3 regions of the Flavobacterium sp. NPDC079362 genome follow, and region 3 is predicted to be linked to each of the others. Evidence: riboswitches for the same ligand, from Rfam matches in the RefSeq annotation. Region 3 holds a riboswitch; each other region holds the start of a gene.
The links. Region 3 has a riboswitch for cobalamin ahead of ACQKCJ_RS14085 (TonB-dependent receptor). Riboswitches for the same ligand answer to the same signal wherever they lie in the genome.
Positions count from the first base shown of each region.

Region 1: it holds a riboswitch for cobalamin, as region 3 does, so the genes downstream of both, ACQKCJ_RS11295 (TonB-dependent receptor plug domain-containing protein) here and ACQKCJ_RS14085 (TonB-dependent receptor) in region 3, are expected to answer to the same signal.
Region 2: it holds a riboswitch for cobalamin, as region 3 does, so the genes downstream of both, ACQKCJ_RS11620 (DUF5074 domain-containing protein) here and ACQKCJ_RS14085 (TonB-dependent receptor) in region 3, are expected to answer to the same signal.

Region 1 is NZ_JBNNFM010000010.1:106,570-110,789, reverse strand. Features, by position in the region: gene ACQKCJ_RS11305 (adenosylcobinamide-GDP ribazoletransferase) at 102-899, shown strand; gene cobC (alpha-ribazole phosphatase) at 884-1,417, shown strand; cobalamin riboswitch at 1,485-1,697, shown strand; gene ACQKCJ_RS11295 (TonB-dependent receptor plug domain-containing protein) at 1,725-3,587, shown strand; gene ACQKCJ_RS11290 (YncE family protein) at 3,593-4,220, shown strand, end outside.
Region 2 is NZ_JBNNFM010000011.1:16,309-20,528, reverse strand. Features, by position in the region: gene ACQKCJ_RS11625 (MFS transporter) at 1-1,095, opposite strand, end outside; cobalamin riboswitch at 1,340-1,531, shown strand; gene ACQKCJ_RS11620 (DUF5074 domain-containing protein) at 1,852-3,171, shown strand; tRNA gene ACQKCJ_RS11615 (tRNA-Phe) at 3,409-3,481, opposite strand; gene ACQKCJ_RS11610 (type III pantothenate kinase) at 3,581-4,220, shown strand, end outside.
Region 3 is NZ_JBNNFM010000015.1:60,163-64,382, forward strand. Features, by position in the region: gene ACQKCJ_RS14080 (gliding motility-associated C-terminal domain-containing protein) at 1-1,071, opposite strand, end outside; cobalamin riboswitch at 1,357-1,560, shown strand; gene ACQKCJ_RS14085 (TonB-dependent receptor) at 1,671-3,719, shown strand; gene ACQKCJ_RS14090 (YncE family protein) at 3,716-4,220, shown strand, end outside.

The DNA.
Region 1 (4,220 bases), on a different contig from region 3:
ACACTAGAAATTCCCCAAAGAAAATCAACAATCTTTGTCGAGCCCCGAGTATGATTTCTCCTTCGTCGAAATGACAAGACTAAATTAAATTTATATTAAAAATGAAAAAAGAACTACATATCTTCTTCACTTCCTTAATGTTCTACACCCGAATTCCTTGTCCTAAAAACATTGATCATCATCCTGATTATTTGAATAAAGCCACACGTTATTTTCCTTTGATTGGTTGGATTGTGGGAACCATTTCCTTTCTGGCTTTTTATCTTTCTTCTTTTTTTCTCTCAACAGAAACTGCAGTGATTATTGCTCTTATTATATCTGTACTAACAACCGGCGCCTTTCATGAAGATGGATTTGCTGATGTTTGCGATGGTTTTGGCGGAGGATGGACGAAAGAAAAAATCCTGATCATTATGAAAGATAGTGCGATTGGCGCTTATGGAGCAATTGGTTTGGTTTTGCTTTTTTTATTAAAATTCAAATTGCTTTCAGAATCTGTTTCGCTTTTTAAGGCAGATAATGCTATCGCTCTTTTCCAGATTTTTCTTTTATTTATTTCCGCGCATGCTTTAAGTCGTCTTGCTGCTATATCGATTATTTTTACTCACGAATATTCTCGCGAAGACGCTTCGAGCAAAAGCAAACCTATTGCTAAAGAAAATACCTGGAAAGAAATTTTAGGTTCATTTTTCTTTGGGTTAATTCCGTTATTGGTTTTATCTTATTTTCAATATCAATTTCTTTTAGCTGTAATTCCGGTATTTGTAATGCGCTATTTTTTAGCTCGTTATTTTCAAAAATGGATCGACGGCTATACCGGAGATTGCCTGGGAGCAACACAACAAGTTTGTGAAGTTATTTATTATTTAAGCATTCTTTTGATATGGAAATTTATCTAGTCCGTCATACCGAAACGATTTGCGAGAAAGGAGTTTGCTACGGACAATCGGATGTGGGTTTAGCAGAACCTTTTGAAAACATTTTCGAAAACATTGTTTTGCAATTACCCTCAGAAGCTGTTATTTTTTCGAGTCCCTTAAAACGTTGTATGATTTTGGCCGAATACATTCAGAAAAACATACAGGCAAATTCATTCGAAAAAGATGCACGACTGCTAGAAATGAATTTTGGTGATTGGGAAATGAAAAACTGGAACGATATTCCACCGGAACAACTCAATCCCTGGATGGAAGATTTTGTAAATATTAATGCTTTAAACGGGGAATCATTTATAGAATTACATAAAAGAGCTGGTGATTTTTTATCGCAGCTTTCAAAAGAAATAACAACGCCTGTCGTTATTGTTGCGCATGCCGGTGTAATTCGAAGTATATTATGTCATCATAGTTCGCTGCCATTAAAAGACGCCTTTAACAATAAGGTAGATTTTGGGCAAGTCATCAAAATTGAACTATAAACGTCTTTTTGTTCAGAATTTGTTTTTAAAACTCAAACAAATTTGAAAAATCGACAATTTTAACTTTATCTTTGCACGAAATTAAGGTTGTGTTCATTTTAAACACATTAAAAGGGAATCAAGTAAATAATTAAAAAAATCTTGAGCTGTACCCGCAACTGTAAGCTTTGTTCTTAAACGAATGCTTGTTGTTAACTACAAAACCACTGCTCGCCCCGGCGAATGGGAAGGTAAACAACAAGACGCAAGCCAGGAGACCTGCCTTTGTAACAAATATCGAGCTCTCGGGAAAAAGAGTATTGAAATTATGACTTTAAAAAAACTTTTTGCTTTTTGTTTACTGTTGTTGTGCCAGATTATTTCGGCGCAAAGTGATTCTATTAATAAATTAAAAGAAGTCATCGTTTCTGATACCAATCTTAAGAAATACTCGAACTCACAATCAGTTCAGGTATTGAATGATTCTGTCATTAATAAAAATCAATCTTCCTTAACTTCCCTTTTAAATTACAATACTGTTATTTATTTTAAAGAAAATGGTCTTGGCATGACATCCGGCCCTTCTTTTAGAGGAACTACCGCATCACAAACTGCCGTTATCTGGAATGGTATCAATATCAATTCGCAATTTCTGGGTCAGACAGATTTCAACACCATCGGAACAAGAGATTTCAATTCTATAGCTGTAAAAGGCGGGGGCGGAAGTGTTCTGTACGGCAGCAGTGCCATAGGCGGAAGTATACACCTTAACAATGATTTACAATTTAAAAAAGAGTTTTCAAACCATCTCTTTTTTAGTGCCGGCAGTTACGATACTTACAGTGCCAATTATCGCACTATGGTTTCATCAAATAAGTATAGTCTGCAAGTAAGTTTTTCCAGAAACAGTTCAGAAAATGATTTTAAATATCCTGGAAATACGGATCAGAAAAACATCAATGGAGAATACTACAATACGAGTATGAACACCACTTTTGGTTATAAAATCAATTCTAAGAATACTATAAAATTATACAGCCAGTTTTATGATTCTGAGCGTCATTTTTCTTTAACTACTCCTACAGCATCCAAAACAAAATACGGCGATTTTAATACCCGAAACCTTTTAGAATGGGAAAATAAATTTGATCGGTTTACTTCGAAAGTAAAATTAGCTCATATTGGTGAATCTTATAAATATTTCTCTGACATAGATTCTGATTTGTTTACTTATGGAAAAGTCGAAACCTCAATTATAAAATATGATTTGGCTTTTGATGTAAATGACAAAATAAAACTTAATTCGATCATTGACTATAATCGTAATAAAGGATACGGATCAAGCATCAATAATGTAAAAAGAGAAATAGGTTCTGCAAGTTTATTATTAAGTCATTTAGTAACTGATAAATGGGATTATAACGCTAGTATTCGTCAGGAAGTAACCGACAATTATGGCAATCCTTTTCTTTTTTCTTTAGGAACAAGGTATTTGTTTACCGATTTTTATCGCATAAAATTCAATGCTTCTAAAAATTTCAGAATGCCTACTTACAATGATTTGTTTTGGGAAGGAAGCGGTAATCCTAACTTAAAACCTGAGACATCTTATCAGGCGGAAATTGGCAGTGAATTTTTCACGAAAAACTTTTCATTATCTGTAACTACTTACTACAATTCGATCACAGACTTATTGCGCTGGGTACCATCACAAGGAGGCGGAGACAATTGGTCGCCTGAAAACACAAAAAAAGTGAGAGCTTATGGAGCCGAAGTACTTCTGGAATGGAGAACTAAAATAGACAACCATAATTTTACGCTTAATGGTACTTATGCCTATACTGTTTCAGAAAGCAAACAGTTAATAAGCGGTGAATTGGTCTATAAGCAACTTGTATATGTTCCTTATCATAAACTAACAGGATCGGTTTCGTACAATTGGAAAAAAGTATCCTCTTATTTTCAGTATTTATATAATGGCGATGTTTACAGCACTCCTTTTAATAATCCTGCAACCAGAGTAAAAGATTATAACGTTGGAAATTTTGGAGCTGATTATGATTTTGGAAAAAAGAACAGTTACAAAATTGGCTTTCAAATATTTAATATCTGGAACGAAAACTATCAACCTGTCATAAGCAGACAGATGCCCGGAACAAACTATACTTTATACATTAACCTTAATTTTTAAATATCATGAAAAGATTTAATAAACTGTTTTTAACCATTGCGATAAGCTCGGTATTTCTTGTGTCGTGTAGCAATGATGACAATGATAATCAAGCGCCAAGAGGAGATTATGATGGTGGGCTATTCATTGTTAACGAAGGTAATTTTTTAACGCCAAATGGAAGTATCTCTTATTTATCAGATGATTTACAAATAGAAAACAACGTATTTACTTTAGTAAACCCAGGCAAAGTTACTGGTGACACTCCTTTATCTGTTAGTTTTAATGGTGATGTAGCTTATATTGTTGTAAACGGTTCTAATAAAATCGAAGTCGTTAACAGATATACTTTCAAAAGTATTACCACTATTACTACAAACATAAAAAACCCAAGATACATTGCTTTTGCAAATGGAAAAGGATATATAACAAACTGGGGAGATATCGCTATTAAAACAGATGATTATGTAGCGGTTCTTGATCTTACCTCAAATGCTGTTACTTCTACAATTCCTGTAGTTGAAGGTCCTGAAAAAATAGTTGAGAACAACGGTAAACTTTATGTAGCGCACAAAGGCGGAGGCGGACAAGGAAACTCACTGAGTATAATAAACGCTGCAAATAATACAGTTACATCAAATTTTGTAGTAGGTG
Region 2 (4,220 bases), on a different contig from region 3:
TCCGTCAGTATAGGTTTTTGAGATTGACGTTATTTTGTCATTATTTTTGTTTGTGTCAATAGATTGATTTCTTTTATCTGTGATTTCAGTTTTATAACTCACATCTGTGGTCGTATACATCATTTTATAAATAGGTCTGTAAAACAAAATGGCGAGTAACATTCCGCTCATCATGATGTATTTTCGTCCTACTTTATCACTCAGCCATCCAAAAAAGATAAAAAACGGAGTTCCCATTAATAATGCAATTCCAAGTAAAGTGTCAACCTGTGATGAGTCTACATTCATTACAGTTTTCATAAAACTCATGGCGTAAAATTGTCCGGTATACCATACAACACCTTGTCCCATTGTAGCGCCAAATAATGCCAGCAAAACAAATTTTAGATTATATCTGTTTCCAAAACTTTCCTTTAATGGATTTTTACTCGTAGTACCTTCTTTTTTAGCTTTGGCAAATACAGGAGATTCATCCATGTTTTTACGGATTAAATAAGAAACTCCTACCATTACAATAGAAACCCAAAACGGAACGCGCCATCCCCAGGAATCAAAGTCTTCAGGAGAAAGTGCATTTTTTGTCGCTAAGATCACCATTAAAGAAATGAATAAACCAACCGTTGCCGTGGTTTGAATCCAGGAAGTCCAGTATCCTTTCTGTCCCACAGGAGCATGTTCAGCAACATAAGTGGCAGCACCGCCATATTCTCCGCCAAGAGCAAGTCCTTGTAGTAAACGTAAAATCAAAACTAATAACGGAGCCATAAAACCAATCGTTTCATAACTCGGGATACAGCCTATTAAAAAAGTAGAACCGCCCATTAGCAGTAAAGTAGCCATAAAAGTGTATTTACGACCAATGATATCTCCAAGTCTTCCAAAGAATAATGCACCAAAAGGACGCACCACAAATCCTGCTGCAAAAGTGGCTAAAGTGGATAAAAATGCTGCGGTGGGATTGTCGCTTGGAAAGAATTTAGTTGAAATTACAACGGCTAAACTTCCAAAAATATAGAAATCATACCATTCGATCATTGTACCCATTGACGAGGCCGAAATTACTTTCCAAATGCCTTTTGTAGAAGTTTTGCTCATAAGTTGACTTTGTGTACTTGATAATAAATAAAACTATAAAATATTTTTTTACGAATATAAAAGATATTTTTTTATTTATTTGATACTTTTTTAACAAAAGTTATTTAATTGTTAACTCAACATTTATTCGGTAAATCACAGCCTGATAATTCCGTATAAATTATATGTTGAAGAAATGCTGAAACCCTTTAAAGTAAAGAATCTATTGTTTTTTTAAGAAAGAAAACACTAGTTTTGCACCTCAAATTTTGAATCAGGAAATGGTTGTCATATTGAAGAAATATAGACATTAAAAGGGAATTTGGTGTAAATCCAAAACTGTCCCGCAGCTGTAAGCTCATTAACCGAAACCCTTTAATACGTCACTTTTCATTTCGAAAGGGAAGGCTGGGGGTAGGGAGCAAGTCAGAAGACCTGCCATTTTTATAGTAATAAATAGCTTTCGGGGATTGAAGCTTGAATTAAGAACAATACTTTTTCACTTTACGTGATCATGGTATGGTTTGGTTATTCTATTCTCGTAAGCCAAAAATGGAATTTATGAGATTTTTTTTCTGCAAATATAACATCGCAAAAGCAATTTCCTTCTGGAGGTTTTTCATTCCGATATTTTCTTTTTCTTCACAAAAAAAATCATTACAACCTTTCGCTGTATAATATGCTGTGCTTTTACAAAAGTTTGTTTATAGAACTTTTGTTAGAGTAAGCTGTATTTCGATTTAAAGATTTAAGTACTAAAATTTTAAATATTTAATAATGAAAAACCAATTTTTTTCCAGGCAATTAATTGCAATTGCTTCTTTGATGATGCTTACAGTTTCGTGTAATAATGATGATGATTTTACAGCGCCTCCTGTAATAAAAGGCGAGCAGCAATTGAAAGATACTTTGACCATTGGAAAAACACTACAGTTAAACTCGAAATTAGCAGATAGAAAAAATGTGTCCTTTGAATGGGCAGTAAATGGAAGTGTTGTAGGGTCTGATTCTACTTATGTTTTTAAACCGGAAACCAGAGGTGATTTTAAAATTACAATGACAGCCAAAAATGAAGGTGGAAAAGTAGCTCTTACCTATGATATCCATGCATACGGAGCATATGAGAATGGTTTTTATGTAATCAACGAAGGATGGTTTGGTCACGGAACAGGAACGGTAGGGTTTTATAGATACGATACAAAAGCCATAGAAGATAGTGTTTTTGTAAAAGTAAATCCGGACAAAGATTTAAAACCGGCATCCTCTACATTAGAATTTGGAACTATCATTAATAAAAAACTATTTTTAGTTTCTAAAGTTGGCGGACCGGTAGTAGTAGCAGATGCTTATTCTCTAAAAGAAGAGAAAAGAATCCCTGCAAAAGGCGGAAACGACTGGCGTGCGGTAGTAGGTATTGATGAAAATCAAGCTTTGTTAACAGCCAGTAAAGGGATATTTAAGCTTAATCTTAATACGATGGAGGTTAGTGGGCAAATCGAAGGCGTTACAGGTCAGGTAGGAGATGTTGTTAAGGCAAACGGTTATATTTTTGCATTGTCAGCTACAAAAGGTGTTATTGTTATTAATGCTTCAACATTGACAGTCGAAAAAACGATTCCGGGAATAGTTTTAGGATTTGCTGTTACCGATGATAAAAAAGTTTGGGCTGCAGGAGGTAAAAATCTTATCAGTATAGACTCAAATACGCTTGAAGTAAAAGAAATTGCATTAGGTTTTCAGGCTTACGGAAGTTGGGGAGCATGGCATCCGGGATCTATAACGGCTGCTAAAAATGATATTTTTATTGCTAAAAATGGTAGTTTTAGCGGTGGTAAACAAGTGTATAAGTACAGTGGTACTCCAGAGTCTCTTAGTGCGCCTTTTATTACATTAACAAATTCAAATATCTTATATGGGGCAGGAATTGGATATGATCGAAAGAAAAACACTTTGGTGGTAAATACAGTAAATGAAGGTTTTGGTGTGAATTTCGCAATCAATAATCTTTATCTGTTCAATGCTGACTCAGGAGCTAAAACAGAATCCGTAAATTATTCAGGATATTATTTCCCTGCAGTTTCGGTGTTTCATCAATAGTTTTTTTTGGAACCGGATTTTAGAAAAAAAAATTAACTGCAAAGATAGCAAAGTAAAAAACGCAAAGTTCGCAAAGCTTTATCATAAAGCTTTGCGAACTTTGCGTTTTTAAACGTAGTCCTAAATAAAAAATCTTTGCGCTCTTTGCGGTAAAAAAACGGTCAATTTTCGGATTCTTGGCGGTTGAAAAACTATTAAAAACAAAAAACCCGAATATTTCTATTCGGGTTTTAACGGTGGTGCCTCCAGGGATCGAACCAGGGACACATGGATTTTCAGTCCATTGCTCTACCATCTGAGCTAAGGCACCGTGCTGATTGCGGGTGCAAAGATAGAATCATTTTTCATTTATCCAAAACATTTTTTTAAAAAAATCAATTCGTATCTTCGCACTGATAAAAAAGTAAAGATGATTTTAACGGTTGATGTTGGAAATACTCGAATTAAAGCAGCTGTCTTTGAGGGAAATACTGTTCTTGAAAATTTTGTTTTTGAGAAAAATGAGCTTGAAAAAAAAATTGAAAAAATTTTAGAAAAATTTCCAAACTGCTCTGATTTGGTTGTTGCATCAGTTGGAAACATCGATAAGCAATCTTTTTTGACGTTCGAAAACGAATTAAAAATTCATTTTTTAACGAATGAAGATGTTTATCCTTTTGTAAATAAATATGCGACCCCAAAAACGTTAGGGATCGACAGAATGGTTTTGGCTTCGGGAGCAACACTGCAGTTTCCTAAACAAAACAGATTAGTCATCGATGTAGGAACCTGCATTACCTACGATTTTATCGACGAAAATGATAATTATTTGGGAGGAGCCATATCTCCGGGATTACGATTACGTTACGAAGCATTGCATAATTACACCGCTAAACTGCCTTTGCTGGCTTTTGAGGCGCCTGAGTTGTATATAGGAAACTCAACAACACAAGCCATTCATTCCGGCGTTGTAAATGGGTTCGTCTATGAGATTGACGGTTTTATCGATGAATATCGAGCAAACTTTTCAAATTTTATAATAATTTTAACGGGAGGAGATGCAGTTTTTT
Region 3 (4,220 bases):
GCATTGTCCTGTATTTGGAGTAAAAGTATAGTTGCCACTTGTTGCAGTGTCAATAATGTTTGGACTCCATGTTCCTGTGATTCCGTTTGGAGAAGTCAGAGCCAAAGTTGGTGCAGTATCACTACTACACAAAGTCAAAGTTGTTGCAAAGTTTGGTGTTGTGTTGGACGTTACTAATAAATTAATAGTATCAGTAATATCTAGCCCACAACTATTAGTAGCTTTTAGCGTCAATACTATAGTTGTTCCACCCGCTGCAGTCGGAACTGTATAATCGGTTGTAGTTGTAGTTGATGGAGAAAAAGAACCCGACGACGCAGACCAGGCAACTGAAGTTTGCCCTACTGCAGTACCATTCAAAGTAATTGTTGCTCCTGCACAAGCCGTTAAGGTAGGAGGTCCGGCATCAACTGTAAAAGGTGGTACAGGTGCTTTACAACCGTTATTGGTGTAAGTGGCAAGTCCGGCTGGGGTAAAATTTACTGTAGCACCGTCAGCGGGAGTATTTGCCCCACTTGTATTAGTCAACATTGATTTGTCATAGGTAACAGTATCCAAACAACCACTAAAATTCATCACAAGCGTTCTCCCATTAGGAGGTGCGATAGATTGGTTGGCAAAGTGCCCAACAGTAGTTGTAGCATCTTGAAAAACCATATATATATTTTCGGATAAAGGACCAAATGAATTATCACTAGTAACCATCAGATAACTAGTAACTAATATAGCGGTTGCATTAGCAGGTAATATTCCTCCGGGAGGTTCTAGTATTTGTCCGCATCCGCCTGCAGCACTTATATCAGTATTTAATTGAGCGACAACAGCTGCCGTTGTCAAATCCTGAACAATGCCCTGCCAAGCATTATTGGGCCATGTTACTGTTAAGGTATTTATGTTTAATGGAGCACTACCAACTTTAAAGCGTACCATTTCGTTACGCCCTTCTTGGACCCCACAAGCATCAACCAAGATACTCTGGATTTCAAAACATTGAGAAAAAACGTTTGAACTACAGAAAAAAAACAATACAAATAAATAGAAATAAGGGGAGTGTAGAGATCTTAAATTCATATCAAAATTGGATTTAGTTGATAGTAATTTTAAAACAATAGTTAAATTTAATTTTTTTTAATTAATTATTAACAAGAATAAGTGTTAATTTATTGATTGTTAGTGGTTTTTGTGATTTTATGACATGAATTTAAGGTGTTGATCAATTATCTATATAATTTGTTAACGTCCGAAGTTTAGTACTGGTCAATTAACTTTTTAATGTGATATTGTATTTAATTCTTCATTTATTGCGATAAACATAAATTGCATTTGATAATACCTCTTCTTTATAAAGATAATTCTATCTTTGCACCAGATTTTGGTCTATTTTTTTAGTTTTTAAGAAAATAGTTAAAAGGGAATCAGGTGCAAATCCTGAACAGACCCGCTACTGTAAGTTCTACACAAGTCTTTAAACGTTACTAATGCCATTGTTCGCTGAGCCGGATGAGAAGGTTGTTTAAAGATGGAACAAGTCAGGAGACCTGCCACAAATCACATAGTTTAAGACTTTCGTGGAATAAAGTCAAACAACAAGAACTGACCTGTTATTTATAATGGGATTCTCTCTTATTGCTTTTGATTATTATTCTGGAGTTTATTTAATTAAATCAGTGATGTATAATACAAAAAAAATACTCTTTTTCATTTTTATATTGTTTGCTCCGTTTTTGCTTCATTCACAAGTATCAAATGATAGTTTGCGGGTTTTAAAAGAAGTAATATTAAAAGGAAAACCTTATCAGGAAGTAATTCCGGTACAGTCCCTTTCAGGAAAATTGCTCGAAAATTTGGCAAGTCACAACGTTGCAGATGCTCTTCGGTATTTTGCGGGAACTCAAATTAAGGATTATGGTGGTCTTGGCGGACTCAAAACAGTAGATGTCCGTAATATGGGAACACATCATGTAGGTGTTTTTTATGATGGGATACAATTAGGAAATGCTCAGAATGGCGTAACAGATTTGGGAAAATACTCCTTAGATGATATGGAATCACTGACGATGTATAACGGACAGAAAAGTGAAATTTTCCAATCTGCCAAAGATTTTGCCGCTGCTTCTACTATTTATTTAAGGACAAAACGTCCTGTTTTTGTTGGTACAAAAAAAACAAATTTATTAGTAAGATATAAAACAATGTCTATCAATTATATTGATCCTTCATTTAGGTGGGAGCAAAAATTGAGCGACAAAGTAAGTATGAGTGTAAGCTCTGAATACATTAAATCTAATGGTGAATACAAATACAGGTACAAAAGAAACAATCTAGACGGATCTGTTGCATATGATACGACTGCCACCAGACATAACAGCGATATAGAAGCACTACGATTTGAATCCGGGCTTTACGGAAAAATAAATAATGGTTCCTGGGATGCTAAAGTATATTATTACGATTCAGATCGAGGAGCACCGGGAGCGATTGTCGAGAATAAGTTTTCTGACGGCTTTAGACAGTACGATAAGAATTTTTTCGCACAAGGTACCCTAGTGAAAGATTTTACAGATAAATATAAATTTCAGGCAAAGGCAAAATATGCTTACGATTACACGCATTATGTGGCCAGAGACACTACCAATATATTAGGTGAAACGGTTACCGAAGGCGCACAATCAGACGACAGCTATTATCAACAGGAATATTATTTCTCAGCAGTAAATATGTACAGCATATTACCAACCTGGGATGTTTCGCTGTCTACAGATTTTCAGTACAACAAGTTAAACGCAACAAGAAGAGGGATACAAACCCAATTTTCATTTCCACAGCGATATACAGCGTTATTTTCTCTCGCAAGTTCTTACAGATTTGGAGGATTTAAAGTTTTGGGAAATGTTGTAGGCACTTATGTTCAGGAAGAAGTGCGATACAATGCAAAAGCTCCCGACAAACAAGAGTTTACGCCTGCATTATTTATAGGTTACACACCGTTTAAGCAATATGATTTTACTGTAAGAGCATTTGCAAAACGTATTTTCAGAATGCCCACTTTCAATGATTTGTATTATACAATGGTTGGTTCCAGTACTTTAAAACCGGAATACATGAATCAGTATGATGTTGGTTTTACTTATAATTTGCCAATAGAAAAAGGTTTTTTCGATAAATTATCTTTTCAGGTTGATGGTTATTATACCAATACCAAAGACAAAATAGTAGCAGCCCCAACCGGAAACTTATTCCGATGGATGATGACCAATATAGGGCAGGTAAAAGGACAAGGAATAGAATCTGTAGTGAATATGGGAATACATTTTGGTCAGGTAAATCTAGCCACAAATCTTACTTATACGTATTCACAAAGTAGGGATTATACAAAATTCGCAGGTTTAGAATTATCATCTTATGGAGATCAGATTCCATATACACCCTGGCACAGCGGATCCGGAATATTAAACGCTGATTATAAAACCTGGAATTTCAATTATAGTTTTATATATGTAGGAAAGCGATACAATGGTAATGTCAACAATATAAAAGTAAATGAAGTTCAGCCTTGGTACACCCACGATTTAGCGGTACAAAAATCTTTTGCATTTCAACAGTATAAAATGAAAGGATCAGTAGAACTTAATAATGTCCTCAATCAGCAATACGAGGTAATTTATAATTATCCAATGCCGGGCCGTACATTAAAATTTACAATCAGTATTGAGCTATGAAAAAGATAACAACAAAATTAGTCCTTAGTTTATTTATAGCCGTTGCTTTTGTTTCCTGCAGAGAAGAAGAAACAGTTTTTCCATCCTCAGATAAAAGCGTTGCTGCACCCAGAAGCGGTGGTAAAGTCGAAGGTTTTTATCTTCTTAACGAGGGTAATATGGGAATGAATCGTGCCAGTATTGATGTATTCAATTACAGAACCGGAAATTATACCACAGATATTTATTCAGAACGCAATCCTACAGTTGTCAAAGAACTGGGAGATGTGGGTAATGATATAAAAATATACGGCAATAAAGTGTATGCAGTAATCAATTGCTCAAACAAAGTTGAGGTTATAGACAAATGGACAGCAAAACGAATCAAGAAAATAGACATTCCCAATTGTAGATATGTAGCCTTTTATAAAGACAAAGCTTATATCAGTTCTTACGCAGGTCCTGTAGCCATTGATCCCAATGCTGAGATAGGTTTTGTTGCTGAAATTGATACAACATCAT